DNA from 2 places in the Actinoplanes sp. NPDC004185 genome. Region 1 is predicted to be linked to the other one. Evidence: riboswitches for the same ligand, from Rfam matches in the RefSeq annotation. Region 1 holds a riboswitch; the other holds the start of a gene.
The links. A riboswitch is a leader RNA that binds a small molecule or an ion and turns the genes downstream of it on or off. The one in region 1 is predicted to bind S-adenosylmethionine.
Positions count from the first base shown of each region.

Region 2: linked by a shared signal. The riboswitch ahead of ACWEOZ_RS16405 (aminotransferase class V-fold PLP-dependent enzyme) and the one ahead of thrC (threonine synthase) in region 1 are both predicted to bind S-adenosylmethionine.

Region 1 covers NZ_JBSGFR010000018.1:136,888-152,001, reverse strand. Annotated here, with positions in the region: gene ACWEOZ_RS20340 (GNAT family N-acetyltransferase) at 1-292, shown strand, start outside; gene ACWEOZ_RS20335 (hypothetical protein) at 454-921, shown strand; gene groL (chaperonin GroEL) at 1,017-2,639, opposite strand; gene ACWEOZ_RS20325 (N-acetyltransferase family protein) at 2,981-3,499, shown strand; gene ACWEOZ_RS20320 (hypothetical protein) at 3,499-3,990, shown strand; gene ACWEOZ_RS20315 (GNAT family N-acetyltransferase) at 3,929-4,873, opposite strand; gene thrC (threonine synthase) at 5,113-6,393, opposite strand; SAM riboswitch class I at 6,405-6,544, opposite strand; gene ACWEOZ_RS20305 (ATP-binding cassette domain-containing protein) at 6,812-7,801, shown strand; gene ACWEOZ_RS20300 (ABC transporter permease subunit) at 7,798-8,805, shown strand; gene ACWEOZ_RS20295 (DUF3263 domain-containing protein) at 8,817-9,230, shown strand; gene ACWEOZ_RS20290 (AAA family ATPase) at 9,227-11,440, opposite strand; gene ACWEOZ_RS20285 (hypothetical protein) at 11,519-12,214, shown strand; gene ACWEOZ_RS20280 (alpha/beta fold hydrolase) at 12,262-15,027, shown strand; gene ACWEOZ_RS20275 (ABC transporter permease) at 15,024-15,114, shown strand, end outside.
Region 2 covers NZ_JBSGFR010000014.1:28,648-43,761, forward strand. Annotated here, with positions in the region: gene ACWEOZ_RS16370 (DUF4241 domain-containing protein) at 1-90, shown strand, start outside; gene ACWEOZ_RS16375 (hypothetical protein) at 671-1,078, opposite strand; gene ACWEOZ_RS16380 (redoxin domain-containing protein) at 1,416-2,042, opposite strand; gene ACWEOZ_RS16385 (NADP-dependent oxidoreductase) at 2,098-3,030, opposite strand; gene ACWEOZ_RS16390 (winged helix-turn-helix transcriptional regulator) at 3,112-3,513, shown strand; gene ACWEOZ_RS16395 (GNAT family N-acetyltransferase) at 3,564-4,019, shown strand; gene ACWEOZ_RS16400 (DMT family transporter) at 4,028-5,008, opposite strand; SAM riboswitch class IV at 5,079-5,195, shown strand; gene ACWEOZ_RS16405 (aminotransferase class V-fold PLP-dependent enzyme) at 5,232-6,512, shown strand; gene ACWEOZ_RS16410 (alpha/beta fold hydrolase) at 6,742-7,545, shown strand; gene ACWEOZ_RS16415 (catalase) at 7,633-9,759, shown strand; gene ACWEOZ_RS16420 (MBL fold metallo-hydrolase) at 9,793-10,596, opposite strand; gene ACWEOZ_RS16425 (putative bifunctional diguanylate cyclase/phosphodiesterase) at 10,637-12,583, opposite strand; gene ACWEOZ_RS16430 (branched-chain amino acid ABC transporter substrate-binding protein) at 12,722-13,882, shown strand; gene ACWEOZ_RS16435 (ArnT family glycosyltransferase) at 13,901-15,114, opposite strand, start outside.

The DNA.
Region 1 (15,114 bases):
CGTGGGGCGGGACCAGGCCGGCTGCCACCTGGCGCTGGCCAAGGACGGGGCGATCCTGGGCTTCGCCGCGTACGGCTCGTCACGCCCGTCCTGGTTCGGTCCGATGGGCACCGCACCGGCCGCCCGAGGATCAGGAATCGGCGCCCTGCTGCTCCGCCGCTGCCTGGCCGACCAACGAGCCGCGGGCCACACCCATGCCCAGATCGGCTGGGTCGGCCCCCTCCCGTTCTACGCGAAGGCAGTAGCCGCCCGAGTCGAACGCGTCTTCCTCCTCTACCGCAAACAGCTCTGACCTGACACGGCGGGTTGTGAGCCGCAGCAGCCGGGAAGAGAACGGCCATGAATGACGGGGATGAATACGAGCAGCTGACCGTCGGGCGGTGGACCCAGCGGTGGCTTCAGCTTTCCTGGTGGACGCGCGGGGCGGTCGTCGGCCTGGCCCTCGGAACGGTCATGTTCGTCTTCTCGTGGGCGAGCGACGACGATTCCGACCCGACAGGGCAGATCATCGGCGCGGCGGCCGCGGCAGTGCTGCTCGCGATCGTGTCGGGTCTTCTCATCAGGTCCTACGAGCGACGGATCTTCGGAGCCGAAGGGGCCGTCCTGACCCCGGAGGAGAGGTTCACGGTCGTGCGCAGCGTGGACGCCGGGCGGTGGCCGGACGACGTACGACTGCATCCATCTGTCTCCCGGCTGGTGGACCGGCGGCTACGCCGCACGATGGCACCTGCGGCCGTGATCGCGGTGTTCGGCCTGATGATCGCCGTGGCCGTGCTCAATGTGGTCCTGAACGGGCCGTGGTGGTGGCTCGCCGTCGCCTTCTGGGCCATCGCAGGCCCTTGGTCGATCCGAAGCGCCAGGCGCAGCCGCGTCGCGGCGCAAGCCGTGCGCGATGCCGCGCCGGCCAGCCGACCTTCGTGAGATAGCCGGCGATCTGGACCACAACCGGCTTGGGGGCAACCAAAGACGGGCCGCCCGAAAACCGGGCGACCCGCCTCTGAAGGAAAGCGAAGGACTTAGAAGTCCATGTCCCCGCCACCCGGAGCACCGGCCGGAGCCGGGTTCTTCTCCGGCTTGTCCGCCACGACAGCCTCGGTCGTGAGGAACAGCGCGGCGATCGACGCGGCGTTCTGCAGCGCCGAGCGGGTGACCTTGGCCGGGTCGATGATGCCCGCGGCCAGCAGGTCGACGTACTCGCCGTTGGCGGCGTTCAGGCCGTGACCCGCTTCGAGGTTGCGGACCTTCTCCACCACGACGCCGCCCTCGAGGCCGGCGTTGACGGCGATCTGGCGCAGCGGCGCGTCGAGCGCGACCTTGACGATGTTCGCGCCGGTGGCCTCGTCGCCGACCAGGTCGAGCTTGTCGAACGCGGTCTTGCCGGCCTGCACGAGCGCCACACCGCCGCCGGGGACGATGCCCTCTTCGACGGCCGCCTTCGCGTTGCGGACGGCGTCCTCGATGCGGTGCTTGCGCTCCTTGAGCTCGACCTCGGTGGCCGCGCCGACCTTGATGACCGCGACGCCGCCGGCCAGCTTGGCCAGGCGCTCCTGCAGCTTCTCGCGGTCGTAGTCGGAGTCCGACTTCTCGATCTCGGCGCGGATCTGGTTGACCCGGCCCTGGATCTGCTCGGCGTTGCCGGCACCGTCGACGATGGTCGTCTCGTCCTTGGTGATGACCACCTTGCGGGCCTGGCCCAGCAGGCTCAGGTCGGCGGCGTCGAGCTTGAGGCCGACCTCTTCGCTGATGACCGTGCCACCGGTGAGGATGGCGATGTCGTCGAGCATGGCCTTGCGGCGGTCACCGAAGCCCGGGGCCTTGACGGCGACGGACTTGAAGGTGCCACGGACCTTGTTGACGACCAGGGTGGCCAGGGCCTCGCCCTCGACGTCCTCGGCGATGATGATGAGCGGCTTGCCGCCCTGCATGACCTTCTCGAGGACGGGGAGCAGGTCCTTGACCGCGGAGATCTTGCTGTTCGCGATGAGGATGTACGGGTCGTCGAAGACGGCCTCCATACGCTCGGCGTCGGTCATGAAGTACGCCGAGATGTAGCCCTTGTCGAAGCGCATGCCCTCGGTGAGCTCCAGCTCGAGCCCGAAGGTGTTGCTCTCCTCGACGGTGATGACGCCTTCCTTGCCGACCTTGTCCATGGCCTCGGCGATGATCTCGCCGACCGTGGAGTCACCGGCGGAGATGGAGGCGGTGGAGGCGATCTGCTCCTTGGTCTCCACGTCCTTGGCGAGCTTGCTCAGCTCGTCGGAGACGGCGGAGACGGCGGCCTCGATGCCCCGCTTGAGGGCCATCGGGTTGGCGCCGGCCGCGACGTTGCGCAGGCCCTCGCGAACCAGGGCCTGGGCCAGGACGGTCGCCGTCGTCGTGCCGTCGCCGGCCACGTCGTCGGTCTTCTTGGCGACCTCCTTGACCAGCTCGGCGCCGATCTTCTCGAAGGTGCCCTCGAGCTCGATCTCCTTGGCGATCGACACACCATCGTTGGTGATGGTGGGAGCGCCCCACTTCTTCTCGAGCACGACGTTGCGGCCCTTGGGGCCGAGCGTCACCTTGACGGCGTCGGCGAGCTGGTTCATACCACTCTCGAGGCCGCGACGAGCTTCCTCGTCAAATGCGATGATCTTGGCCATACGGCTTTGTCCTCCTGGACATTCGCGGCGCCGGGCCGGTCCGGCCCGCTTTCCGCACGTTGAGAACCATGCGGACGTCACCACCTGGCGATGTGACGTCCTCAGGCCGAGCCGGATAGCCCGCGACGACCGGTCCCGTGCCCCGGCACCGATGGCGGTGCCGCAGCCGTGACCCCACCGTCCCGACCTGCTGGCACTCACATGGCGCGAGTGCCAATCACTTGTTTAGCACTCTGCTGGGGCGAGTGCAAGCAGAACGGACCGCCCGCACGGGTGCCCGCGGCGGTCACATATCGGCGTCCGACTTGCCCCCACCTGGGCGACGAGGTAGGCAGAGCATCATGACCAGCACTGTCGCGCCCACCATGACCGTGCACCGGGTCACTCCCGCCGACGCGGGCCGGATGCGTGCGCTGCGGCTGGAGATGCTGGCCGACAGCCCGCTCGCCTTCCTGGAGACCCTGGCCCAGGCCGCGGCCCGGCCGCACGCCGACTACCGGCGCCGGATCGTGCAGGCGTCCACCGGCGGCCAGCTGGCCCAGTTCGTGGCCGATCCCGGGGGCCGGCTGATCGGCCACGCGGGCGGCACGGTGCTGCCGGAGGATCCGCGCGCGACGGTCGTCTTCGCGGTCTACATCACACCGCCCCAGCGCGGCCGGGGGGTGCTGCGCGAGCTGGTCGAGGCGGTGGCCGAGTGGTCGGTGGCGATGGGCCGCGGTGAGCTGATGCTCGAGGTCGTGGTCGGCAACGACCGGGCGGTCCGGGCGTACGAGCGGCTGGGCTTCGAGGACACCGGCGTACGGGTGCCGCACCCGGTCGTCCCGGGTCTGCTGGAGTTGCAGATGCGCCGGCGGGCCTGATGGGCGCCAGGTGGCCCCTGGCCCGCACCGTGCTGACCGCAGTGAACGGCACCACGCTGGTCGGCCTGGGCATCGCCGCGCTGACGGGCGCCAAGGTGCGCCGCGGCCCCGGCGGCATCCTGATCGCGGAGGGCTACCGCCGCAAGGCGCCCCCGGCGACCTGCTTCACCATCGGCTCGGTGATCATCACCCGGCGTACGGCCGAGTGGCTGCTGGACGAGAGCCGCGCCGCGCTGCTGGCCCACGAGAGCCGGCACGCCGGGCAGTACGCGCTGCTGGGTCCGCTGTTCTGGCCGGCGTACTGGCTGTCCTGCGGCTATTCGTGGGCGATGACCGGCACCTACGGCACGCGCAACGCCTTCGAGCGGCACGCGGGCCTGGAGCACGGCGGTTACCGGGTGGCTCCGCTGCGGCCGGGGCTGCGCCGGTTCAGACGGTCAGCTGCCACTGGGTCCAGCGATCCACCGGCCGGAAGCCCATCGCCCGGTTGATCCGGAGCATGTGCTCGTTCTCCTCGGCGTTGGAGGTGTCGATCGCCCGCAGGCCGGGGCGGGCCGTACGCGCGTACCGCAGGTTGTGGTTCTTGATCGTCAGCCCGAGGCCGTGTCCGCGGTGGTCCGGGTCGACGATGGTGATGTTCTGCCAGGCGTGCCAGTCGGTGTCGTTCTCGATCGCGATCATCGTCCAGGCGACGAGGCGTCCGCTCTCCTCGTGCACAGCGCCGGTGTGGAACGTCGTACGCCTCCGGATGCGCAGCGTCTCCTCGGCCGCACGGACCCGGGCGGCGTCCACTTTCTCGGACTCCACGGCCAGTTCGCCGGTGGGCGCGTCCTCGTTGAGCCGGCTGTCCAGGTAGCCGATGTCGTCCAGCAGCTCCTCGGGCGCCTCACCCGACCATCGGACGAGCCGGTAGCCGGCCGCCGCGGGGCTGTCGTCGGGCAGGGCGCCGGTGAGGTCCAGCCGGCTGCGGATCTCCACCAGCGCCGGGATCGCGCCCACGGCTTTCGCGAAGGCCTCGGCGTTCACCGCCTCGCCGATCAGATGCCGGCGGCCGAGCGCCTCGGTGCGGCTCACCGCGAAGGAGAGCAGGGCCCGCCCGGTTCCCCGGCGGCGGTGATCCGGGTGGACGAAGAGCTCGACGTTGACGTTGGCCAGGTTGTCGAGCTGCGGCAGGAACAGCTCCAGGTGGCCGGCCGGGGTTCCGTCACGGACGGCGAGGTACTGCTCCGTCTTGCTGCCGGGCCACGCGTGCCGCAGCCGGGTGCTGTAGGTCTCGAAGGTGCTGAACGGGATGTCGGGGGCTTCGGCTCCGGCGGCGGCCCGGTCGATCTCGTAGGCCGCCCGCTCGTCGACGAGGGGGACTATGCGCAGCATCCCGACAGAGTGCGCCGCCGCGCATCACACCGCGACTGAGATTTGGTCGGGAGGACGCGCGCACAGCGCCTCCGGCACTGGGTCGTTGGGCCCCTAGGAGATTGTCGCCAAGCTCGAAAGTGGGGCCGCGTACGGCGTCGCGTCCTCCCGCGTAGAGCATCCTGCCGAGCCGAGGATCGCCGCGCAAGTCCTCGCGGGTAGGAATTCTCGACGTTAGGCAGAGTGCTGACTACTCAGTGTCACCCGAGCAGGCCGGCATCCCGGGCGCCGCGGAGCGACGGCTTGATCCGGTGGGTGGGTCCGACCTGGCCCGCGACGGCGTCCAGGGTCTTGAGGCCCTCGCCGGTGTTGTAGACCACCGTCTCCTTGTCCGGGTCGAGCTTGCCGCCGGCCACCAGCTTCCTGAGCACGGCCACGGTCACCCCGCCGGCGGTCTCGGCGAACACGCCGGTCGTGCGGGCGAGCAGCTGGATGGCGTCGCGGATCTCGTCGTCGTCGGCGTAGTCCATCCAGCCTCCGGTGCGGGTCACGGCCTCGATGGCGTACGCGCCGGCGGCCGGGTCGCCGATGTTGAGCGACTTGGCGATGCCGGTCGGCTTGACCGGGATGATCTGGTCGGTGCCGTTGTGCAGCGCGGTGGCGATGGGGTTGCAGCCGGCCGACTGGGCGCCGAAGACGGTCCAGCCACCCTCGGGGGCCTCGACCAGGCCGATCTCCACCAGCTCGGTGAACGCCTTGTCGATCTTGGTGAGCAGCTCGCCGCTGGCCATCGGCACGACCACCTGGGCCGGGATCCGCCAGCCGAGCTGCTCGGCCACTTCGTAACCCAGAGTCTTGGAACCCTCGGCGTAGAACGGGCGCACGTTCACGTTGACGAAGGCGGTGTCCTCGAACTCGTCGGTCTCGACCAGCTCGCCGCAGAGCCGGTTGACGTCGTCGTAGGAGCCGTCGATGGCGACCAGTTCGCCGCCGTACACCGCGGTGGTGATGACCTTGCCCTGCTCCAGGTCGCCCGGGATGAAGACGATCGAGGGCACCCCGGCCCGGGCGGCGTGCGCGGCCACGGAGTTGGCCAGGTTGCCGGTGGAGGCGCAGGCGAAGCGGGTGAAGCCGAGCTCGCGGGCGGCGGTGAGGGCCACCGAGACGACCCGGTCCTTGAAGGAGTGGGTCGGGTTGGCCGAGTCGTCCTTGACCCACAGCGGGGCCCGCAGGCCGACCTCGGCGGCCAGCGCGGCCGCGCTGACCAGAGGGGTCAGGCCGGGGTCGAGGGTGACGCGGGTGGCCGGGTCCTGGCCGGTGGGCAGCAGGGCGGCGTAGCGCCAGATGTTCTGCGGGCCGGCCTCGATCTGCTCGCGGGTGACCGCAGCCAGCGCGGCGGGGTCGTAGGCGACCTCGAGGGGGCCGAAACACTCATAACAGGCGTGCTGCGCAGCCAGCGGGAACTCGGCGCCGCACCCACGGCACACAAGGGCACGGGCGGGGCTGGTGGACTGGCGGGGGGCGTCGACGGTGGACGTCACAATGAGGCTCCTTCTCATCTTTCCCCCGGCGTCGGTGGACGCACGTGGGGACGGAATTAGCACCTGCCACACGCTGGGCCTCGTCATCGAGACATGTGTGGTGGTTGCCGGGGCGTCATCGGGCCGTTCCCTCAGCCCCTCTGGATGAGGTATTCAGTTGTGACCCACACCTTACGGCGTGGGCGGCCAAAGCGCTGCCAAGCATCCCGAGGTGTGAGCGACGTCCTTCCTCGTTTCCGGGACAACCAAGATCAAATTCATGTCGTGCCTGGTTGCCTGGTGCTGACCGTCGCTCCCGCCGAGACCGGGCGAGGGCGGCCAATCGCCTGGCGGCTCATGAACGGCCACCCTCACCCTGCCAGGTCCGTGCACGGCGCAACCCGGCGGAACGGTGGCGGAGAGTGAATAGGGTGACGGCGTGAATGCTGTCCTCGAGATACAGGGCCTGCGCAAGACCTATCGCAGCCGCAAGGGGGTGCGCCGGGCGCTGGACGGCTTCGACATGGTCGTCGAGGCCGGGCAGGTGCACGGCTTCCTGGGGCCCAACGGCTCGGGCAAGACCACCACGCTGCGTACCCTGCTCGGCCTGATCCGGCCCAACGGCGGCCGGATGGCCCTGCTGGGCCGGGAGGTGCCGCAGGCCCTGCCCGAGGTCGCCGGCCTGGTCGGCGCCATCGTGGAGAGCCCGCAGTTCTTCGGCAACTTCTCCGCCCGTGACACCCTCTCCCTGCTGGCCGACGCCGGCGGCGTCGAGCGGGTGCGGGTCGACGAGGTGCTGGAGCTGGTCGGGCTGCGCGACCGGGCCACCGACCGGGTCAAGACCTACTCGCTGGGCATGAAGCAGCGCCTCGCGGTCGCGTCCGCCCTGCTCAAGAACCCGCGGCTGTTGATTCTGGACGAACCGGCGAACGGCCTGGACCCGGGCGGCATCCGCGAGATGCGCACGCTGATGCGCAACCTGGCCGAGTCGGGGATGACCGTGGTGCTCTCCAGCCACATCCTCGGCGAGATCCAGCTCATCTGCGACTCCGTCACGATCATCTCGGCCGGGCGCCGGGTGGCGGCCGGTGGGGTCGCCGACGTGCTGGCCCAGCACGCCACCTCCTCGGTACGGGTCCGCGTCGAGTCGCTCGCCGACCTGACCAGCTCGGCCGGGGCGCTGCGGGAGATCGGCGCCCAGGTCGTCGTCGAGCCGGATCACCTCATGGTCAGCGGCATCGCGCAGCCCGGAGCCATCACCCGGACGCTCGCCGCCCGCGGCGTCTACGTCAGCGAGCTGGCCCCGGTCGCAGTCGACCTGGAGAGCGTCTTCCTGGAGCTCACCGGCACCGCGCCGGTCGAGGGTGAGCATCGCCAGGTCGACGAGTCCGCGGCTGCCCCGGCGATCAACGGCGGGTGGGGTCAGTGAGCCTCTACACGGCGGAGACCCGCCGGCTGACCAAGCGCCGGTTCACCCGGTTCTTCGTGCTCGGCACGCTGCTCGTGCTGGCCGCCATCGTGGCCGGGATGTTCTTCACCAACCACAAGGCGTCGCCCGAGCGGCTCGCCGCCGCGCAGGCCGAGGCCGACAGCCAGTACCAGATGGCCGTCCGGCAGGCGACCAAGGAGACGGCGGACTGCCAGGCGGCCCAGGGCACACCGGCGGCGCAGAACTATCCGCCCTGCGACCAGATCTACCAGCCGGTCCGGGACGACTTCCGCGCCGAGTGGTTCATGGACCCGACGTTCACCTTCCGCGAGCAGTTCGGTTTCCTGGTGACCGCGCTGGCCGCGTTGCTGGCGGTGATGGCCTTCGTGATCGGCGCGACCTATGTGGGCGCCGAGTGGAGCAGCGGCGGCATGATGAACCTGCTGCTGTGGCGACCGCGGCGGCTGCAGGTGCTGGGCACCAAGCTCGGCGCGTTGCTGGTGAGCCTGGCCGCGTTCACGGTGGTGGTCTCCGCGGTGTGGACGGGTCTGTTCGCGCTGACCGCACAGTTGCGCGGCACGCTGGCCGGGATGACCTCGGGCGCCTGGCAGTCGATCCTGCTCATGGAGCTACGCGGTCTGGTGCTGGTGCTGGTGGCGGGCGCGGTGGGCTTCGGGCTCGCCTCGCTGGGCCGGCACACGGCGATGGCCCTGGGCGCGGCGATCGGGGCGATCATCGTGTTCCAGTTCGGCCTCGGCACCGTGCTGACGCTGGCCAAGGTGCCGTTCGTGGAGGCGTACCTGGTGCCGGTGTGGACCCAGGCCTGGATGGACAAGTCGGCCGTGGCCACCGACTGGGACTCGTGCGACTACTCCAGCACGGCCGGGTGCGAGCCGGCCACGGTCACCATCACGTGGCCGATGGCCGGCGGGGCGCTGGCGGCGGTGGTGCTCCTCGTTGTGGGGGCCGCTATGTGGACTATGCGTAGCCGAGACATCACTTAAGGTAGCTTCGGCTGGATCGGCACTCACGGACGGCGGGGATCGCCGGCTGCCACTATGCTGGCGATCCCCTTCGTACATCTGTGCGTGCTCTCCCACCGCCCAGGAGCGCCATGCAGCCCGACGCCTCTCTCAACCAGCAGCAGCACGTGCCCGCTCCCCGCGAGGAGACCCCGGCCGAGCCGCCCGTCGAAGCGCCCGCCCTCACCGAGCGCGAGGTGCAGATCCTCGCGTTCGAGAGCAAGTGGTGGAAGCACGCCGGCGCCAAGGAGCAGGCCGTCCGTGACGCCTTCGGCCTCTCCTCGACGCGCTACTACCAGCTGCTCAACGGCCTGCTGGACAACCCGGCGGCGCTGGCCCACGACCCGGTCCTGATCGGCCGGTTGCGCCGGCTGCGCTCGACCCGGGCCCGCACCCGCCGCCGCTAGCCGGGGGCGTGCGTGGAGGCATAGGCCTCCAGCCACGCGACCTGCACCGGGTCGAGCGAGGCCCGCACCCGCTTACGGGCGGTCGCCACGTGCTCGGCGGTGACCGTGGAGGCGTCCAGCGACTCCCGCATCGCCGACAGCGCCGCCTCGCGGATCAACGCGGCACAGTCCGCGGCGGAGAAGCCCTCCAGCTCGGCCCCCAGCTCATCCAGGTCGACGGCGCTGTCCAGCGGCACGGACTTGGCCGAGGCCCGCAGGATGGCCGCCCGTGCCTCGCCGTCCGGCGGCGGCACGAAGACCAGCCGCTCCAGCCGGCCCGGCCGCAGCAGCGCCGGGTCGATCAGGTCGGGCCGGTTCGTCGCGCCGATCACCACCACGTTGCGCAGCGACTCCACCCCGTCCAGCTCGGTCAGCAGCGCGGCCACGACCCGGTCGGTCGTGCCGCCGTCGGTGGACTGGCCGCGGGTCGGCGCCAGTGCGTCCACCTCGTCCAGGAAGACCAGGGTCGGCGCGGCCTCGCGGGCCCGCCGGAAGAGCTCCCGGACCGCCCGCTCGCTCTCACCGACCCACTTGTTGAGCAACTCGGCGCCCTTGACCGACAGCACGTTGGCCTTGCCGGTGCCGGCGATCGCCTTGACCAGGTATGTCTTTCCGCAGCCGGGCGGGCCGTAGAGCAGGACACCGCGCGGCGGCTGCACCCCGAGCCGGGCGAACGTGTCGGGATAGGTCAGCGGCCACAGCACCGACTCGGTCAGGGTCTGCTTGACCTCGGCCATGTCACCGACGTCGTCCAGCGTGACCTGGGCGACCTCCAGCGTCGACTCGGCCATCGAGGTCGGCCGGATCACGTCCAGCGCGCCCTCGAAGTCGGCCATGGTCACGGTGGGCGACTCGGCCTCCTTCTGGCGCAGCGCGGCGCGTACCCCGGCCTCTCGGGCCAGCGCACCCAGGTCCGCGGCGACGAAGCCCGGGGTACGCCCGGCGATGTCGTCCAGCCGCACGTCCTCGGCCAGCGGCATGCCCCGGGTCAGCACCCGCAGCTGCTCGCGCCGCATCGCCGCGTCCGGCAACGGCACCGCCAGCTGCACGGCCAGCAGATCCGGCGCCCGCAGCCCGGTGTCCACCGCCTCCGGGCGGCTGGTCGTGCACACCACCGCGCCCCCGGCACGCAGCAGCTCACCCAGCACCTGCCGGAACACCGTGGACAGCGGGCCGGGCTCGTCACGCGGGGCGAGCGCCTCGACGTCGGCGATCAGCAACACCGTCGGACCGCCGGCGCGGGCGTCCCGGGCCAGCTCGCGCAGCCGGGCCGCGGCCGAGTCGTTGGTCAGCGCCGCCAGCTCCGGGCCCCAGACCGCCAGCACGGTCGCGCCGACGTTCGCGGCGACCGCGTGCACCAGCGCCGACTTGCCCGAGCCGGCCGGACCCGTGACCAGCACCCCGAGCGACACCGTGGTGCCCAGCCGGCCGAGCACCTCGCCGTGGTGGAAGCCGAGGTCGAGCAGCTCGATCAGCTCCTGGGCCTGGGTACGCAGCCCGGGCAGGTCGTCCAGGCTGGGCGGGGGCGTCTCGGGATCGGTGGAGGCGGGCTGCCGGGCAACCTCGGCGGTGGGTGCCGGCTGGTCCCGTACGGTCGAGAACTCCCCGTCCTGCCAGCCCACCACCGTGTCCATCGTGACCAGAGCGGCATCGGCGTCCTCGACCGCGACCACCGTGAGCAGCGTGCTGGTCCAGGCGTAGCCGACCCGGTTGGCCAGGCTGCGCCGGGCGGCCTCGACCAGCGACCGGTTGCCCGCGTCGAGCAGCACGTCCTGCGGCAGCAGCGAGACGTTGTCGCCCGCGGTGACCACCTTGCCCAGCAGCGCCAGGCGCAGCATCTCCGGCGACACCACCGCGACGATCTCGGCCGGGCCGGTCAGCGTGACCCGCCGCGCCTGGACGACCGGCACGGGCGTCACGGTCACCTGGCCGCCGTCGCGCAGGCCCAGATTGCCGATGATCAGATCGTCGGCGTAGAGCAGGGCCCGGCTCGCTGTCGGCTCGGCCCGCGCGGCGAGACCCGCGGTGGTCCGCCGGCCGGCCAGGCGCAGCGGATCGCCCGGATTGATGGCGAGCGCGGCCATCACCTCGGGGTGCAGGCGGACGATGCCGCGCCGCGCGTCGAGGGCCGCCGTCCGCTGGGTCACGGTCAGCGTGAGGTCGTCTGGCACCGGGGAGGCCTCCGTTTGGACGAGGGGACTAGGTTGACACGCTAGCCGTCGTACGCCGCCCGGGGAGGCACCACCGCGATGAGGCTTCGTCACGCCACTTTGGCCGTTGTCACGCTGACCCTGCTGGGGGCCGCCGGGTGCGGTGACGACTCCGACGACAAGACGCCCGCCGCGCGGGCACCGGGCGCCTCCGCGGCACCGTCCGCCAACGGCGGACTGGGTGGCCCGGGAGCCTCGGCCGCACCGGGTTCCCCGGCTGCTCCGGGCACGCCACCCACGGAGGGCACGTCCGCCGCCGAGCCACCGAAGAAGGGCGGCGGGGCCGCGCGGGGCAAGCCCGCGGTCTCCCCCGACGTGCTGACCCCCGCCGGGATCGGCCCGTACCAGGTGGGTGTCCAGCAGGGTGAACTGACGTCAGCCCGCCTGGTGGGCAAGGTCACCAAGACCAGGGACACCTGTACGACGGCCAAGGGCCTGGATGAGTACCACTCGCCGGCCCTGGCGTTCACCGGCGGCAAGCTCCAGCGCCTCACCGTGACCAGCCCGAAGGTGACCACTCCGAAGGGTGCCAAGGTCGGCACCGGCTACGCCAAGCTCAAGGGCATGTACCCCGGCGGCAAGCAGCTCGACGACTGGGTCGGCGCCGGCGCCTGGTACGCGGTCGACGGCGGCAACGCCCTGCTGTTCCGGATCAAGGACGACAAGGTGGCCTCGATCGACGCCGGCGCGGGTCCGGCCGTGCAGTTCTTCTACACCGACAAGCAGGGCTGCTAGGGACGTTCACAGCTCCCGCTCAGCGGCCCGCGGCTAGCGTGGGCCGCATGTCTGCCCTCACGACCCGGCTCCGCCGTGCCCTGCCCCGAGTGACACGGCGGCGGGTGGTGGCCGGTTCGGTGGCTCTCGTCCTGATCGCCGCCCTCATCGGCTGGGCCGCGCTGCCCGAGCGCCACTCCTGGACGGCGGTGGACCAGCGGCTGACCGTGCTCTCCGGCCCGTCCGGCACCGAGCCGATCGACCTGGACACCCGGTTCTACCTGCCGTCCGGCGGCGGCGACGTGCCGGCGGTGCTGCTCGGTCACGGGTTCGGCGGCAGCAAGGAGTCCGTCAGCGACGACGCCGAGTCGCTGGCCGACCGCGGGTACGCCGTCCTGACCTGGACCGCCCGCGGCTTCGGGCGCAGCGGCGGCGAGATCCACCTGGACAGCCCGGACTACGAGGTCAAGGACGCGCAGCGGCTGCTGGACTGGCTCGCCGCCCAGCCGCGGGTGCGCACGGACGCGGCCGGCGACCCCCGGGTCGGCGTGGTCGGCGGCTCGTACGGCGGCGCGCTGGCCCTGCTGCTCGCCGCCCAGGACCCCCGGGTCGACGCGATCGTCCCGCTGATCACCTGGAACGACCTCGGCAAGGCGTTCTTCCCGCAGTCCGCGACCGGGGTCACCGCCCCCGGCGTCTTCAAGAAGAGCTGGGCCGGCCTCTTCTTCGGCAGCGGCTCGGGCCCCCTGGCTACGGGCGCGGTGCCGGTTCCGCAGGCTCCGGTCGCCAACCCCGCCTGTGGTCGCTTCGCCGCGGACGTCTGCGCGGCGTACCTCAAGATGGCCACCACCGGCACCCCGGACGCCGCGACGACCGCGCTGCTGCAGCGCTCCAGCCCGGCGCCGGTGCTCAACAAGATCAAGGCGCCCACGCTGCTCATCCAGGGCGCGGTGGACACGCTGTTCCCGCTCTCGGAGGCCGACGCCAACGCGAAGGGCATCGCGGCGACCGGCACGCCGGTCCGGGTCGCCTGGTTCACCGGCGGCCACGACGGCGGCTCCGGCCCGCAGACCGACCAGGACCGCACCAAGTTCCTCACCGCGCAGTGGCTCGACCACTACGTGAAGAAGGACGGCGCCACCCCGGCGAACAGCTTCACCTACTCGCGGGTGGCCGGCTTCAGCGCGCTGGACCGGGGGCTGGTCACCAACGGGTATTCCGATCCGGCGTACCCCGGTCTGACCGGGACCGGCCGGGCCGAGGTCACCGTCAGCGGCGACGCCCAGCCGATCGCCAACCCGCCGAACGGCAATCCGGGCGCACTGTCCTCGCTGCCCGGCGTGGGCGGCCAGCTCAGCTCCCTGCTCGGCAGTGTGGCCGGTGACCTCGCCGGCCAGCACGCCGAGTTCGACTCGGCGCCGGTCACGGACGCCATCGAGGTGGTCGGCGCGCCCACCGTGCGGCTGCGGGCGGCGTCCCCGACCGGCTCGGCGACGCTGTTCGTCAAGCTCTACGACGTCGACCCGAACGGCACCGCCACCCTCAGCGGCGGACTGATCGCCCCGGTCCGGCTCACCGGGCTGCCCACCGACGTGAGCGCGGCCCAGCCGGTCACCGTGACGCTGCCCGCGATCGTGCGCCGGATCGACGCCGGGCACACCGTCCGGGTCACGGTGGCGACCTCCGACCAGGCGTTCCTGACGCCGCCGGACCCCACGACCTACACCGTGGCGGTCGAGCCGGCGGTCAGCCTGCCCACGGCGGTGGGCACGCCGATCGCCAACCCCCAGGTCGTCTGGCGGTACGTGCTGCTGGGCGTGCTCGCCGTCATCATCGCCGGGCTCGTCGTGGTCCTGGTCGTGCGCCGCCGCCGGCTGCGCCGCCACGAGGCCCCGACGGTCGACGAGTACGCCGACACGCCGCTGGTCGTGCGGGGCCTGCGCAAGGCGTACGGGGACGGTTTCGTCGCCGTCGAACGGGTCGACTTCACCGTCGAGCGCGGCCAGGTCGTCGGCCTGCTCGGCCCCAACGGCGCGGGCAAGACCACCACGCTGCGGGTGCTGATGGGCCTGACCATGCCGACCGAGGGCGACGCACTGGTCTTCGGGCACCGGCTCGAGCCCGGCTCGCCGGTGCTGTCCCGGGTCGGCGCGCTGGTCGAGGGCCCCGGCTTCCTGCCGCACCTGACCGGCCTGCAGAACCTGCACGCGTACTGGCAGGCGACCGGCCGGCCGGCGGCGGACGCCCGCTTCGACGAGGCGCTGGAGATCGCCGGGCTCGGCGACTCGGTGCACCGCAAGACGAAGAACTACAGCCACGGCATGCGGCAGCGGCTGGCGATCGCCCAGGCCATGCTGGGCCTGCCCGAGCTGCTGGTGCTGGACGAGCCCACGGACGGGCTCGACCCGCCACAGATCGCCGAGATGCGCCGGGTCCTGAAGCGCTACGCGACCGACGGCCGGGCGGTGCTGGTCTCCAGCCACCTGCTCGCCGAGGTGGAGCAGACCTGCACCCACGCGGTGGTGGTGAACAAGGGCCGGATCGTCGCGGCGGGCCCGGTCGACGACATCGTCGGCGAGAGCCCGTCGGTGCAGCTGGAGGTGTCCGACGTACCGGCCGCCGAGCAGGTGCTGGCCGGGCTGAACGTGCGGTCGGTGACGCCGGAGGGGGCTTCCGGGCTGATCGTGGACATGAACGGCACGCCGCGTACCGAGGTGGTCGCCTCGCTGGTGCGCGCCGGCGTCGGGGTGGACCGGGTGGTGCCCCGGCGGCGCCTGGAGGACGCGTTCCTGGCCCTGGTGGGCGACAACTCGCGAGGAAGTGGAGACCGATGAGCGCGGCTGCGACGGGCTACCGGGCGACGGCCACCATGCCGTTGCTCGCCGAGGTACGCCGGCAGGCCTCCCGCCGCCGGACCCAAC
Region 2 (15,114 bases), on a different contig from region 1:
GGCGCCTACCCGACCTGGATCGGCCGCGACGCATCCGGCACGGTGACCTGCTTCGTCGCCGACATGCTCCTCTTCGGCACGGGACCGTAGCGCGTGCCGCCGTATCGAGCTGCTCGGTGTCGACCTACCTGGCGAAGGCCGAGCCCGACACCGTCGAGGAAGCCCGCGCGCGGCTTGCCGAGTTCATCGAAGACGCCGGCGGCGAAGGGGCCCCTGCGCAAGCGACGAGCGGTTCTCGCCTTGGTAACCGCTCTTCACCGGGCAGGAGTCACCGCGCCGACGCTGGCGACCGCCGTCCCCCGATCCCGGTTCGTTTCCGTGGACGGAACCGTCACCGGTGAGCAGCTCGCAACCGCCTTCACGACTGCCTATCCCGGCTTCCACAGGCGACTCGGGCGTTGGTTCATCGAGGCGCCCGTGCACGACGGTGGCAAGACGTGCGTGCTGTCGAAAATGTGGGGCCCAACACCGAACCGGTTCTCCATCGGCTCCTGGCCCTCGCGCCCACCGACGGTTACAGCTACGAAGCGGCTTCCGACAACTGAGAGCCGCGCTCAGCCGCTTCAGAAAAGGAAAGGGTTCGAGCTGATCGTCGATCCCGGCGGATGTTCCGGGGCTGACCGACAGGTATATTCCGGCTGGGCCCGGGCACCGGACGACTGAGCATCACTCAACGAGCGTGCAACGAGTAGGTCTCGTGAGCGGCGATCATCGTGCGGGCCGCACGGATGCCCCATTGGCCATCGGTTCCCACACTCTGCCCGGTGTACCGGGTGCCGTTGCGCATCTGAGTGTTGAATACGGTCTCCGAGTAGCCCCCGAACAGCTTCTTACGTCCCTCGATCAGCGAGAAACTTGCGACATCGGCGAATTGGGTCACGTCAACGCCGCCGTCCTGCAACAAGATGATGATCCGGTCCGGAGTGACCACCAGGGTGCCGAACGGGAAATGGCAACGAGTGAAAGTGAGTATCTCCTCGTCACCCAGCTCGCGTTCCAACTGGATGACCCGGTCTTCCATGATGGTGGAGCGTTCCTTCGGCGGCATCTCCTCAAGAATGTGTGCAACGTTCGACATGCCAGTCAGCCTCTCGACGTGTTCACTGTGTGACGTATCGTTCCGTGTCAAGGTGAGCGCGTCATCGACCGGTGGTAGCCAAGGGCTGAGCCGGGTGTCCTTTCCGGACGCGATTCAGCGGTCGCCGGTGTCACACTCGACGCCGATCCGTGGATGATCGGCGTTCTCGTGACACGATCAGCCGGAGGCGGCAGCGAACCGGAGGACCACGATCGGATCACGACGATCAGCCCGGCCGTTTGCGAAGCAGTGCTCGAGTCGCGGGCATGCGTGATGTGGCATCCGGTCAGCGGATTTGCGCAAGAGCCTGGCCTGCTCCCTGCGCAGCGCGCGCCGGTCAGCCGCGCGGCGCCACCGGGATCGAGGCGATCTGCTGGCGCAGTGTCGCGATGATCGGCGCCGCTGGGGTGCGGGCCGCCGTGAACGGGTGCACGTCCGCGTAGCGCACCGTGCCCGTGCGGTCGGCGACCACGACGCTCGGGTACGGCAGGACCGACCGCCGCGTGCCCAGCAACTCGGTGGCTTCCGGCGCCTGGTAGCCGAGGCCGAACGCGTCGATCAGCGTGTGCCGGGGGTCGGCCGCCACCAGGTAGCTCAGGTCGTTGCGGTGCTTGACGGGGGCCAGCAGCTCGGCCCGTTGCGGGCTCACCGCCACCAGGTGCGCCCCCAGGTCCGTGCAGGCCGGGGCCAGGGTGCGCTGGTATGCCACCAGGGTTTCCTCGCAGGCCGCCGAGCCCGCGTACCGGATGAAGACCAGGACCAGCGGCCCGGTGTCGAGCAGCCGGCGCAGGTGGATCGGGCCCAGGTCGACCTCGATCAGGGGCAGGTCCGGGACCCGGCCGCCGGGGGCGATCATCCGGCTCCAGACCGCGTCCTTCTCGAACTGGCGCCGGACTGCCGCCTCCTCGGCCCGGCGGCGGGCGGCGTCCGGGCCGCCGGCGCTCAGGTGTACGGATCTCGTCATGGCGCCACCATATCCATCCAATAGGTAGGCATTGTGAAGCCTTGATGAACGCTTGTCAGGGCACGAGCACCAACCGTCCGCGCAGGCCACCGGCGGCCAGCCGCTCGTGGGCCCGGACCACACCGGTCAGTGGGATCGTGTCCGCCACGCGCAGCGTCAGCAGACCGGCGTCGACCAGCGCCGCGAGTTCCGTCAGGCGGCCGCCGTCGGCCCACACCTCCTGCACGACGACGCGGGTGGCGCGCAGCGGTGGCGGGGCGAACGGCGCGACGAGGGCCACGAACACGCCGCCTCCGCGCAGCGCCTCGTGGGCTGTGACACCGGCCACGGCGGCGTCGACGACGGCGTCCACGCCGCCGGGGACCATCTCGCGGACTGCCGCGCCCAGCCGGTCCGTGCGGGTCACGAACTCGTCGGCGCCGCGTTCCCGTACCGTTTTCTCGTCGGTCTCGGCCGCCACCGCGACCGTGCGGATGCCGCGGATGGCGGCGAGTTGCAGCAGCAGGCCGCCCACACCGCCCGCGGCCCCGGTGACCAGCAGGGTCTGACCCGCTCGCAGGCCCGTCAGGGCCAGCGCGCGGTCGGCGGTGAGGCCGATCAGCGGGAGGGTCGCCGCCTCCGGCAGGCTCACCGAGCGGGGCGCAGGGGCGGTCGCGAGCTCGTCCAGCACCACCCACTCGGCCTGCGCGCCGCCGGCCGACAGGACGTCACGCAGGCCGATGACGGTGTCGCCCGGGGCGCGGCGGCGTACCCCCGGACCGACCTCGTCGATCACGCCCGCGACGTCCCAGCCCAGCTCGACCTCGTCGGCCGGCGGCAGCAGGCCCGCCTGCGTCATCGCACCGCCGCGGGTGGACAGGTCGATGCGGTTCACGGCCGCCGCGGCGACACGGATCCGGACCTGGCCCGGGCCGGGGCGCGGGTCCGGCAGGTCGGCGACTTCCAGGACTTCGGGGCCGCCGAAGCGGCGCACGATCACGGCTCTCATGGTGGCGACGCTAGGGGCGATATCGTCGGGCGGTAAGGACGCACCCGGGAGTGCGTACCGTACCGGGAGGAGCCCGCCGCGATGGTCACGAGGTCCGCCGCCGAGCGCCGGGACGAGGCGCAGCGCGCCTACAACGCCAACCTCGCCGAGTGCCCCGGCCACGACCTGCTGGGCACGCTGAGCGACAAATGGCTGACCTTGGTGGTGGCCGCGCTGGCCGACGGGCCGCTGCGGTACGCCGAACTGTCCCGCGAGGTCGCCGGGGCCAGCCAGAAGATGCTCACCCAGACGCTGCGCAAGCTGGAACGCGACGGCCTGGTGGCCCGCACTGTCGTCGCCGCGGTGCCGGTGCAGGTGTCGTACGAACTGACCGCTCTCGGCCACGAGCTGCTGCCGTTGCAGCGGGCCATCAAGAGCTGGGCCGAGACCCACATCGCCGAGGTGCACCGCGCCCGCGCCGCCTACGACGAAGGCCCGGCCTGACCCGCCGCTCACGCTCTGGCATCCTGGGCGGGCAACCGGAGGAGGAGTTCATGGGGGATCGTCAGCGGGACGACTACGTGCTGACCACCGACGCCGCGCGTGTCGATGTCGAGCGGGTGCACCGGTGGCTGTGCGACGAGTCCTACTGGGCGGCCGGGCGGGACTTCGACGTGGTGGCGCGGTCGATCGAGGGCTCGCTGCCGTACTCGGTCCTGCACGGCGGTGAGCAGGTGGCCTTCGCCCGGGTCGTCACCGACGGGGCGACCTTCGCGTGGATCTGCGATGTCTTCGTCGCCACCGGGCACCGGGGCCGGGGACTCGGCGGGTGGCTGGTCGACAGCGTCGTCGAGGACCTCACCGACCGGGGTGTCCTCCGCTTCCTGCTCGCCACCAAGGACGCCCACGAGGTCTACCGGCGGGCCGGCTTCGCCGGGCTGGAGGGCGCCGACCGCTTCATGGAGCTCGACCGGCGCCCCACCCGCGCCGCCATCCTCGGGCAGGCCTGAGGCACCGGTCAGGGGGCGGCCGCCGCCGGGCCGGGACTCGCCGCCACCGGGTCGTCCGGCGGCCGGGCACCGCGGCGGCGGGACAGCGCCCCCTGGGAGATCGCCACGCCGGTCAGCACGATCAGCGCGCCCAGCGGCTGGTTCCAGACCAGGTGCTCGCCCAGGATCAGCACGCCGACCACCGTCGCCACCACCGGCATCAGATAGGTCACCGACGCCGACGTGCTCGCGCCCGCCACCCGGATCACCCGCATGTTGAGCACGAACGCCAGCCCGGTGCCGAGGGCGCCCAGCGCCAGCACGCAGAGCACCACCTGCAGGGACAGCTGCGCCGGGGCCGGCGGCGCGCCGGCCAGCAGTGGTGCCAGCACGGCGAGCTGGGCCAGGGCCATCAGCAGCTGGCCGCCGGCGATCGACACCCCGGAGCCGGCCCGGCCGGCGATGAACTTCTTCTGGTACGGGATCGCGACGGCGTAACACATCGCCGCCCCGAAGCACATGAGCTGCCCGGTGAGCTGCGAGCCGCCGAGGTCCCGCCAGACGCCCAGCACCACCAGCACGCCCAGGAAGCCGGTCGCGATGCCGGCCACCCGGCGCGGAGTCAGTGCCTCGGTGCGGAAGACCAGCACCGCCAGCGGCAACGCGACCAGCGGGGTGGCCGCGTTCCAGATGCCGGCGAGCACCGAGGAGACGCGCTGTTCGCCGTACCCGAAGAGGGTGAAGGGCAGCGAGACGCCCAGCGCGGCGACGACCGCGAGATGGCCCCACAAACGGGCGTCGCGAGGCAGCCGGTCGCGGGTCACCGCGAGCACGATCAGCAGGACCGCCGTGCCCGCGGTGACCCGGGCGAAGGTGAGCCACAGCGGGTGCAGCTCACGGACGCCGACCTTGATGAAAAGGAAGCTGGTGCCCCAGATCGCGGCGAGCGCCAGAAAGCTCGGCAGCCAGTCGCGGGGGCGGGCGGTGTCAGGGGCGGTAGGGCTACGCACCCCTGACACTCTGCCGCATGGGTACGACACTTCCTCCAGGGGCCACCGGCACTCTGCTAAGGTGCCTTCAGGTCATGAGTGCCAGCGCGAAGCCCCGGCTTGCTGGCCGGCAACCCTTGTGTTCGCGATGGGGTGCTCCGGGTGAGGACCGGGCCGGCGTCGACACCGACGTGGGCAAGCGCGGGCCCCGGGGCGGGGTCCCCGACCTCCCGGAGGCAGCTCCATGTCCCTCGTCCTGCAGCACACCGACCTCGACGTCGTCGGCACGGACCTGACTGTCGACCTGCCCGATGGCACGACGGTCCCGTTCGCCCACCTGGACTACGCCGCGACCGCCCCGTGCGTGCGCGCCGCCGCGGACGCCGTGCAGAGCCTGCTCCCCTGGTACGGCAGCGTGCACCGCGGCACCGGCATCCGCTCCCAGACCTCGACCCTGGAATACGAACGCGCCCGCGACCTCGTGGCCGAGTTCATCGGCGCCCGGACCGGCGACGCGGTGATCTTCACCCGCAACACCACCGACGCGCTGAACCTGCTCGCCCGCGCCCTGCCGCCTGAGGCCACCACGATCGTCTTCGACGGTGAGCACCACGCGAACCTGCTGCCGTGGCGCCGCCCGCTGCGACTGCCCACCCCGGCAAGCCCGGACGAGGCCGTCGCGGCCGTCGAGCGAGCGCTGCGCGGCCTGAGCGGACCCGGGCTGGACAAACCCAGGCTGGGCGGGCCGGTCCTGGTCGCGGTCACCGGGGCGAGCAACGTGACCGGCGAGATCTGGCCGGTGCGGCGGCTGGCCGACGTGGCCCACCGGTACGGCGCCCGGATCGTCGTGGACGCCGCGCAGCTCGCACCGCACTCCCCCGTCGACCTCGCCACCCTGGGCGCGGACTATCTCGCCCTGTCCGGGCACAAGCTCTACGCCCCGTTCGGCGCCGGGGTCCTGGCCGGGCGGGCCGACTGGCTCGACGCCGCCGAGCCGTACCTCAGCGGCGGCGGCGCCAGCACCGCGGTCGGGACCGCCGCCGGGGACGTGACGTGGGCCCACGGTGCCGCCCGGCACGAGGCGGGCACCCCCAACCTGCTCGGCGCGGTGTCGCTGGCCGCGGTCTGTGCGGCGCTGCTGCGCACCGACCGCACCGCACTGCACGAGCGCGAGCAGGAGCTGCTGGGCCGGCTCCGGGACGGACTGGCCGGGGTCCCGGGCGTACGGCCGGTGAGCGTGTTCGGCGTTCGGCAGCCCCGGGTCGGCATCGTGTCGCTCGCCCTGCCCGGCCACGACCCCGCGGTGATCGCCGACCGGCTGGCCCGCGAGTACGGCATCGGGGTCCGGGCCGGGCTGTTCTGCGCCCATCCGCTGACCCGGCGGCTGACCGGGGACACGGGCACGGGTGGCTGCGGCAGCGCGACGCCGGGACTGCTGCGGGCCAGCTTCGGCCTGGGCACCAGCGACAGCGACGTCGACCGCCTGGCCGTCGCGCTGGGCAAGCTGACAGCCCACCCCAGCTGACCTCCCGGCATTGCCGGACCGCCCGAGCCGCGCGCCCACCCCGCCGCACGATGCCCGCGCCCACGATGGCCGCACCGCACAGTGGCCGCTCCGCACAATGGCCGCGCTCTACGACCGCCGCGCGGCCGATGTCGGCTGAGCAGCCGCGGCGCCTCCGCCGATCGGGGCATCCGAGATTCGCCCGGATGCCCGGGGGTATGTACGGAAGGTGATACGACGCATTGCACGGATGACCCCCGGCCAGCGCCGGCTGACCCGGGCCGCACCGCGGACCGCCCAGGGATTCGTCAGCCATTGGACCGCGGTGGCCGGCCTGCGGCTGCACGTACGCTCCCGGGCCGCCGCCGCCACCGGCCGGCCGTGGGTGCTGCTGCACGGGCTGGCCGTCTCCCACCGCTACCTGATGCCGACAGCCGCCGCCCTGACCGGCGGGCCGGTGCACGTGCCCGATCTGCCGGGCTTCGGCCTGTCCGGCAAGCCCCGGCAGGTCTTCGACGTCGAGCAGCACACCGCGGTCATCGCCGCCTGGATGGACACCGAGGGCATCACCGGCGCGCAGGTGCTCGCCAACTCGTTCGGCTGTCAGATCGCCGTCGAACTGGCCGTGCGGCGGCCCGATCTGGTCTCCGCGCTCGTCCTGGTCGGCCCGACGGTGGATCCGGCCGCGCCCACCGCCACCGGTCAGGCGCGCCGCTGGCTGGCCGACCTGGTGTGGGAGGACGCGCGGCAGGCCCGGATCATCGCGGCCGACGTCCGGGACGCGCGGCCCCGCCGGATCCTGACCACTCTGCGGCTGTCCGTGCGTCATCGCATCGACCACCGGCTGCCGCTGGTCCAGGCGCCGGTGTTGTTCCTGCGCGGCCAGCACGACCCGATCGCGCCGCCGCGCTGGCTGCGGCAGGCTGCCCGGCTGACGCCGTACGCCGTGACCGATGTGGTGCCGGCGGCCGGGCACAACGCCATCACGACCGCCGGGTCCGTGGTGGCCCGCCGGGCGGTGGCCTTCGCGGCGCACAGCGCGGTCGGGAAATAGACCAATAGCGCGTTTCGGACGATCATGAGGGGGCAAGCGGGAAAGGGGCCGGATTCCCGGTGCCCGGTCTCGAGACGAGGACAGTAGATGGCAGTGAAGCGCCCCCGCAGGTCAGAGCCCACCGTGCCGAGCCCGGCCGCCATGGAACCGGCGGCGACCACTCCGTTGACCGGGGCACTGGCGCCGGAACAGGGGCTCCAGACCGGGGAGTTCCTCACCACAGCGCAGGGTCTGCGGCTCAGTGACACCGACCATTCGCTGAAGGCGGGACCTCGCGGGCCCTCGCTGCTGGAGGACTTCCACCTGCGGGAGAAGATCACCCACTTCGACCACGAGCGGATCCCCGAGCGGGTCGTGCACGCGCGCGGGGCCGCCGCGCACGGCGTCTTCCGGGCGTACGGCAGCGCGGCGTCGGTCACCAAGGCCGGCTTCCTGGCCGAGGCCGGCAAGGAGACGCCGGTCTTCGTCCGCTTCTCGACCGTGCTCGGATCGCGCGGGTCCGCCGACACCGTGCGCGACACCCGAGGTTTTGCCGTGAAGTTCTACACCGATCAGGGCAACGTCGACCTGGTCGGCAACAACATCCCGGTGTTCTTCATCCAGGACGGCATCAAGTTCCCGGACATCATCCACGCCGGCAAGCCGCACCCGGACCGGGAGATCCCGCAGGCCCAGTCGGCCCACGACACGTTCTGGGACTTCGTCTCGCTGCACACCGAGGCCACCCACCACGTGTTCTGGAACATGTCCGACCGGGGCATCCCGCGCTCGTACCGCACCATGGAGGGCTTCGGGGTGCACACCTTCCGCCTGGTCGACGCGGAGGGCGGCACCCACCTGGTGAAGTTCCACTGGAAGCCGGTGGCCGGGGTGCACTCGCTGGTCTGGGAGGAGGCGCAGCTCGCGGCCGGGGTCGACCCCGACTTCCACCGCCGGGACATGGCCGACGCCATCGACGCCGGCGCCTTCCTCGAGTACGAGCTCGGCATCCAGGTGATGCCGGACAGCGCCGAGGAGACCTTCGAGGGGATCGACCTGCTCGACCCCACCAAGATCGTGCCGGAGGAGCTGGCCCCGGTGCAGCCGATCGGCCTGCTCACGCTGAACCGCAACCCGGACAACTACCACGCCGAGGTCGAGCAGGTCGCCTTCCACACCGGCCACCTGGTGCCCGGCATCGAGGTCACCAACGACCCGCTGATGCAGGCACGGCTGTTCTCGTACCTGGACACCCAGCTCACCCGGCTCGGCGGGCCGAACTTCCCGCAGCTGCCGATCAACCGGCCGCACGCGCCGGTGAACGACAACCTGCGCGACGGGATGCACCAGACCGCCGTGCACCGCGGCATCGCGCCGTACCTGCCCAACAGCCTGGCCGGGGCCGAGGGCCCGGCCCCGGCGAGCGAGCCGGAGGGCGGCTTCGTGCACGTGCCGCGGCTGGTCGAGGGGGCGAAGGTACGGGCCAACCCGGTCTCCTTCGACGACCACTTCAGCCAGCCGGCGATGTTCTACGCCAGCCTGAGCGAGGTCGAGCGGATCCACCTGACCGAGGCCTTCACCTTCGAGCTCGGCAAGTGCTACGAGCAGGCGATCCGCGAGCGCATGCTCGGCGTGCTGGCGAAGGTGGACACCGGCCTGAGCGCCCAGGTCGCCGCGGGCCTCGGCCTGCCCGCCCCGGCCGGCACGCCGGTCGCCGCGGTCCGGGTCTCCGCCGCCCTGTCGCAGGTCACCGGGGTGCCGGGCCCGATCGCCGGCCGCGTCGTCGGCGTGGTCGCCGGTCCGAAGGCCGACCTCGCCGGGATCGGCAAGCTGCGGGACGCGCTGACCGCGCAGGGCGCCTTCGTCCGGGTCATCGCGTCGCACGGCGGCGAGCTGGTCAAGGGCCTGCGGAAGGAGATCATCGAACGCACGCTGCTGACCACGCGGTCGATCGAGTACGACGCGATCCTGGTCGCGGGCGGCGCCGGCGACCTCGCGGACGTGAAGCTGACCGTGCTGCTGCAGGAGGCGTTCCGCCACGCCAAGGCCCTCGGCGCCTGGGGTGACGGCGTTCAGGCGCTGCGGACCGCGGGCATCGACGTGGAGGCACCGGGCATCCTGCTGGCCGACGGCATGACGGCCGCGTACCGCAAGCAGCTTGTCACCGCGCTCGGCCTGCACCGCGTCTGGGAGCGCACCGCGCAGGTCATGGCCGCGGCCGCACCGACCGCGTAGCCGGCGGGGTTGCCGCTGCGCCGGGCCACCGGCTCAGCGCAGCGGCAGCTCCAGGCTGTTCCCCCGGGTGATCGGCCGGATCCCGGTCAGGCCGTGCTCCCCGGCCCGCCGCAGGAACGCGCTCAGCGGCAGCTTCTGCACCACGTAGTCGTCGTTGTGGATCGGGATGGTGAGCCGCGGCCGGATCACCTCGGTCGTCGCCACCCCCTGCTTGTCGTCCATGGTGAGCAGCATGCCCAGGATCTTGGTGCCGCCGAGGTGGATGATCATGGCGTCGATGTCGCCGCAGCGCCGCGGCACCTCCTCCAGGAACGGCCGGTACAACGTGTCGCCGGTGATGTAGAGGCGCAGCCGGCACCGGCCGTCCTCCTCCAGCTCCACCACCGAGCCCATGACGTCCGGCAGCAGCCGGTCCATCAGGCCGGGACCGTGCCGGCCGGGGACCGAGGTCACCCGCAGCCGCTGCCGTCCCCGCGAGAGCTCGTGGCTCTCCCACGTCGGCAGGCCCATGACGTCCTCGAATTTGCGGCGCCGCAGCTTGCGCTGGGCCTCCCGGGTGGTGACGATCGGCGTCGTCTTCCCCACCTCGGCCGTGGCCACCCGGTCCCAGTGGTCGCCGTGGAAATGCGACAACAGCACCGCGTCCAGCGGCGGCAGCTCCGCGACCGAGCAGGCCGGGTCGAGCAGGCGCCGGGTCCACATGCCGTAGCCCAGGTGCACCCGGCTGCCCGCCGACACGAAGTTGGGGTCGGTCAGCAGGGTGAAGTCCCCGAGCCGCAACACGGTCGTCGCGTTGCCGATGAAGGTCATGCTCGCGCGCAGGCCGTCCTGATCCATGGGGCGCGCATACCCCGGCGGCGGCCGTCCACACCCCGGATCAGGCGGTCAGTGCGGCACCGACCGCGTGGCGCACGACGTGCTCGGCGTCGCGGCAGGCCTGCGGGAGCCGGTCGGCGGGCACCGGGTGGCTCAGCGCGTAGCCCTGGGCGTACTCGCAGGCCATCTCGCGCAGCCGCAGCAGCGCGGCCACGTCCTCCACGCCCTCGGCCACCAGGGACAGACCGAGGTTGTGCCCGAGGTCGATCGCGCTGCGCACCATGACGGCGTCGGGCGTGCCCGGGGTCAGGTCCCGGACGAACGTACGGTCGATCTTGAGCTCGTCGGCCGGCACCCGGCGCAGCTGGGCCAGCGAGCTGAAGCCGGTGCCGAAATCGTCGACCGACACGGTGACGCCGTGCTCGCGGACCTCGTGCAGCGCGCGGACCGCCCGGTCCGGGTCGGCCATGATGCTGGTCTCGGTCAGTTCCAGGCACAGCTGCTGGGGCGGCAGGCCGGCGTCGGCCACCGTGCTCAGCACCCGGGCGACAAAACCGGCGTCGATCAGGCAGCCGGGCGACACGTTCACCGCCACCCGGTACGTGTGGCCCTCGGCCAGCCAGCGCGCGGCCTGCCGGACCGCCAGCCCCAGCAGGTGGTCGGTCAGCCGGATCTCCAGGCCCCGGCTCTCCGCGACGGTCAGGAACGTGGCCGGCAACAGCAGTCCCCGTTCCGGGTGCTGCCAGCGGACCAGCGCCTCGACCGAGGTCACGACGCCGTCGCTGAGGCGTACCTGGGGCTGGTAGTAGAGCCGCAGCTGACCGGCCGGATCGCCGCTGTCGAGCAGGGCCCGCAGGTCGGCGAAGAGCTGCATCCGGTCCGGGATCTCGGCGTCCTCGGCGGCGTCGTAGACGGCGACCCCGCCGCCGTTGCCCTTCGCCCGGTACATCGCCGCGTCGGCGTGCCGGAACAGCTCGTCGCCGGCGCCGTGCAGGGGGCCGAGCGCGATGCCGAGGCTGCCGCTGATCGCCGCCGGGCCCTCGGCCAGGACGAAGTCGCGGCGCAGCGCCCCGACCAGCCGCTCGGCCAGCTCGGTGGCCTCGGCGGCCCCGGCGACGCGGGGCAGCAGCACGGCGAACTCGTCGCCGCCCAGCCGGGCCACCACACCGTCGGCGCCGACCCCGGCGGCCAGCCGCCGGCCGGATTCGAGCAGCACCAGGTCACCGGCGTGGTGGCCGAGGGTGTCGTTGACGGCCTTGAACCCGTTCAGGTCGATGACCATGAGGGCGACCTGATGGACGCTGCCCGCCGTCACGCCGGCCAGGGCGGTCTGCATCCGCTGGCCGAACAGGGTGCGGTTGGGCAGACCGGTGAGCGGGTCGTGCAGGGCCAGGTGCCGGCTCGCCGCGGCCTGTTCGACCAGCCGCCGCTGGTAGCTCAGCACCAGCCGCAGGATCATGCCGACCAGGGTCAGTCCCACCGCGAAACCGACCGAGGTGCCGACCAGCAGCCGTACCTGGGTCCGGCGCAACGCGGACACCTGCAATTGGGCGGCGTCGTGGTACGCCCGCGACACCTCGTCCACGTCGTCCTGCAGCGTGTAGAAGGCCGGTGTCACCTCGAGGCGGTCCAGCTGGACGTGCGCGGGGTCGCTGTCGGCGATCAGCGCGATCAGCTGCTCGGCGAGAGCCTGGTACGCCAGCTGCTCCTCCCGCAACCGCAGCGCGTCCGCCCGGGCCTGGCCGGTGTTCCCGGCGATGATCTGCGCCAGCGTGTCGTTCGCCGTCAGCACGACCTGGTCGAAGCGCTGCTGGACGGCCACGGACGGCTCGACCTGGTAGTGCCGCAGGTTCACCTCCTGCATGGCGATCGCGATGCGCGCCTCGAAGAACAGCGAGTCGACGACCAGCGCGTGGCTCTGCTGCTCCGTGGCCCGGGTGGTGTGCACCGTGCCCTGGATGACGTAGCCGGCCAGCGCCAGCAGCACCCCCGCCAGGGCAGCCGTCATCGCGACACTGCGTCCCCGGATGCGGCTGATCACGGCGCTCTATTCGGCAGCGACGGGCGGTGGTGAAGGCGAATGGGCTCAGGTGACCGGCCCGGGGACCGATGAGACCCATGAGCCGAAGGACGGGGTGTGGTCCCATTGCGCAGCCGCAGAGTGCTGTCCAGCGTCGCCGTGGCTGTCGTACTGGCCGCCGCGGCCGGCTGCGGCGGGCCCGCGGCCGAGACCGCGGGCACGCCCGCGCCGTCGTCGGGAACGATCCGGGTGGGCACCCTCGTGCCGCTCACCGGGCGCAGCAGCCCGTCCGGCGAGGCCATGGTCAACGGGGCCCGGCTGGCGATCAGTGAGGCCAACGCGGCCGGTGGGATCCTGGGCCGGCAGGTCGAGCTGGCCGTCGAGGACGACGCCTGCGACCCCGGCACCGCCGTGACCGCCGCCCGGACGCTGGTCGGCCAGGACATCGTCGCCTCGGTCGGCGGCTACTGCAGCAGCGCGACCGTACCCACCCTGAAGATCTTCCGGGCGGCCGGTGTGCCGATGGTCGTGGCCCAGTCCAATTCCACCGACCTGCTGGCGCCGAAGTACGACAGCGTCTTCCTGATCTGCGGCACCGTCACCGCCGAGGCCGACTTCGCGGTCGACTGGATGAAGCGCCTCGGCGGTCGCCGGCTCGCGGTCGTGCACGACGGCACCAGCTTCCCGGTCACGCTGGCCGAGTCCACGGCCACGGCGGCCAAGCGCACCGGCGATCTGACGGTGACCGGCCAGTTCGAGCTGAGCCAGGGCGCACCGGACTACTCCCGGATCGCCGGCTCGGTGCGGGCCGGCCGGGCCGACATCGTCTACTACACCGGCTACTACGCCGAGGCCAGTCAGCTCATCAAGGACCTGCGCGGCCACGGCTTCACCGGCAAGATCGTCGTCGGCGACGGCGCGACCGACGGCCCGCTGCTCGACAACCTCACCCCCGCCCAGTCCCGCGGCGTGTACGGCACCGCTCTGATCTTCCCGGAGTTCCTGCCGGAGCTGGCCGACTGGTCGAAGCGCTACCAGGCGGCCTTCGGCACACCGCCGGGACCGTCGACGGTCGAGGCGTACGACGCGGTGAACGTCGCGCTCGATGCTGTGAAGCGGGCGGGCAGCACCGACCGCGAGGCGGTCCGCAAGGCGATCGCGGCCACCGACCTGACGGCGATGAGCGGCCCGCTGAGCTTCAACCCGGACGGCACCCGCACCACGCCGAAGTTCCTGCTGCTGCGGGCCGAGAACGGCAAGTTCGGCCTGCAACCGGCCGCCGGCTGACCCGCGGGGCGGGCGAGGTCAGGGACGGCGGTAGATGCTGATCGAGTGGCCCACCGAGTCGATCGGTGTGCCGCTGCCGGCGATCAGGGCCCGGGTGCGGCCGGTGGCCCCCGCGATCGTCGAGTCCGAGACCACCAGCAGACCGCGCACCTCGGCCGGCGGCACCCCGCGCGGGTCCTTCGCGGCGATGCCGTACGCGGCCGGCACCCCCGCACCCTTGTACAGCAGCCAGACCGGCTCGCCGGGATAGCGCTCGCGCAGCCGGTCGGCGACCCGGCCCAGGTCCTGACCCCAGTCGACGTTCGAGTCGTGCAGCCGCAGGTGGGTCTTCGCCGGCCCGCCGAACGCCTCGTTCGAGTACGGCAGGTAGTACGGGAAGGTGCGTACGGAGCTGACCGCGACGAACGCCACCAGCGCCGCTGCGGTGATCCGGGCCCAGCGCCACCTCAGTGTCAGCACCGCCGCCGCGGCCACGGCCAAAAAGACCGGCAGGAAGATGGCGTACCGGCTGCCGTAGTTGCGGGCGCCCGTCATGGCCACGACGAACAGCACCGTCGGCGTCACGAGCACGTACATGGCCGCGACCCGCAGCCGGGCCACGGTCAGCATGGTGAGCGCGCCGGCCGGCCACAGCACCAGCATGCCCAGCGGCGTCTTCACCAGCATCGCCGCCGGCAGGTAGTACCAGCGCGAGCCCCGGTACGCCTCGCCGAACAGGAAGCCGTTGAACGTGTGCTGCTCGAAGCCGAACTGGATCCGCATGCCGTCGCGGTACGGCTCCGGCAGGGGCATCAGGTTCACCACCGTCCGCTTCAGCCCGTGCAGTTCGGGCAGGCCGATCGGCGTCAGGAAATGCAGCGTCGGGTCGACGACGAGATAGCTGGCCCACACCACGGCGAGGGCGACCACCCCGACCCCGGCCGCGGCGGCCACCCCGCGCAGCCCTTTGACCGCCAGGAACGCCAGGACCATCAGCACCGGCACCGCGGGCAGCGCGCTCATCCGGGTCGCCAGGGCAGCGCCGAGCGCCAGCCCGGCCAGCGGCAGATACAGCCACGGGCGGTTCCGGGCCCGCCAGAGCAGCCACGTGGCGGTCAGCAGAAAACCGGCCGCCGGCACGTCGAGGGTGGCCAGCGACCCGTGGGCGATCAGATCGGGCGAGAAGGCGTACAGGGCCAGCGCGAGCAGCCCGCCCACCGGTCCTGTCAGGTCCCGGGCGAAGGCGAACACCA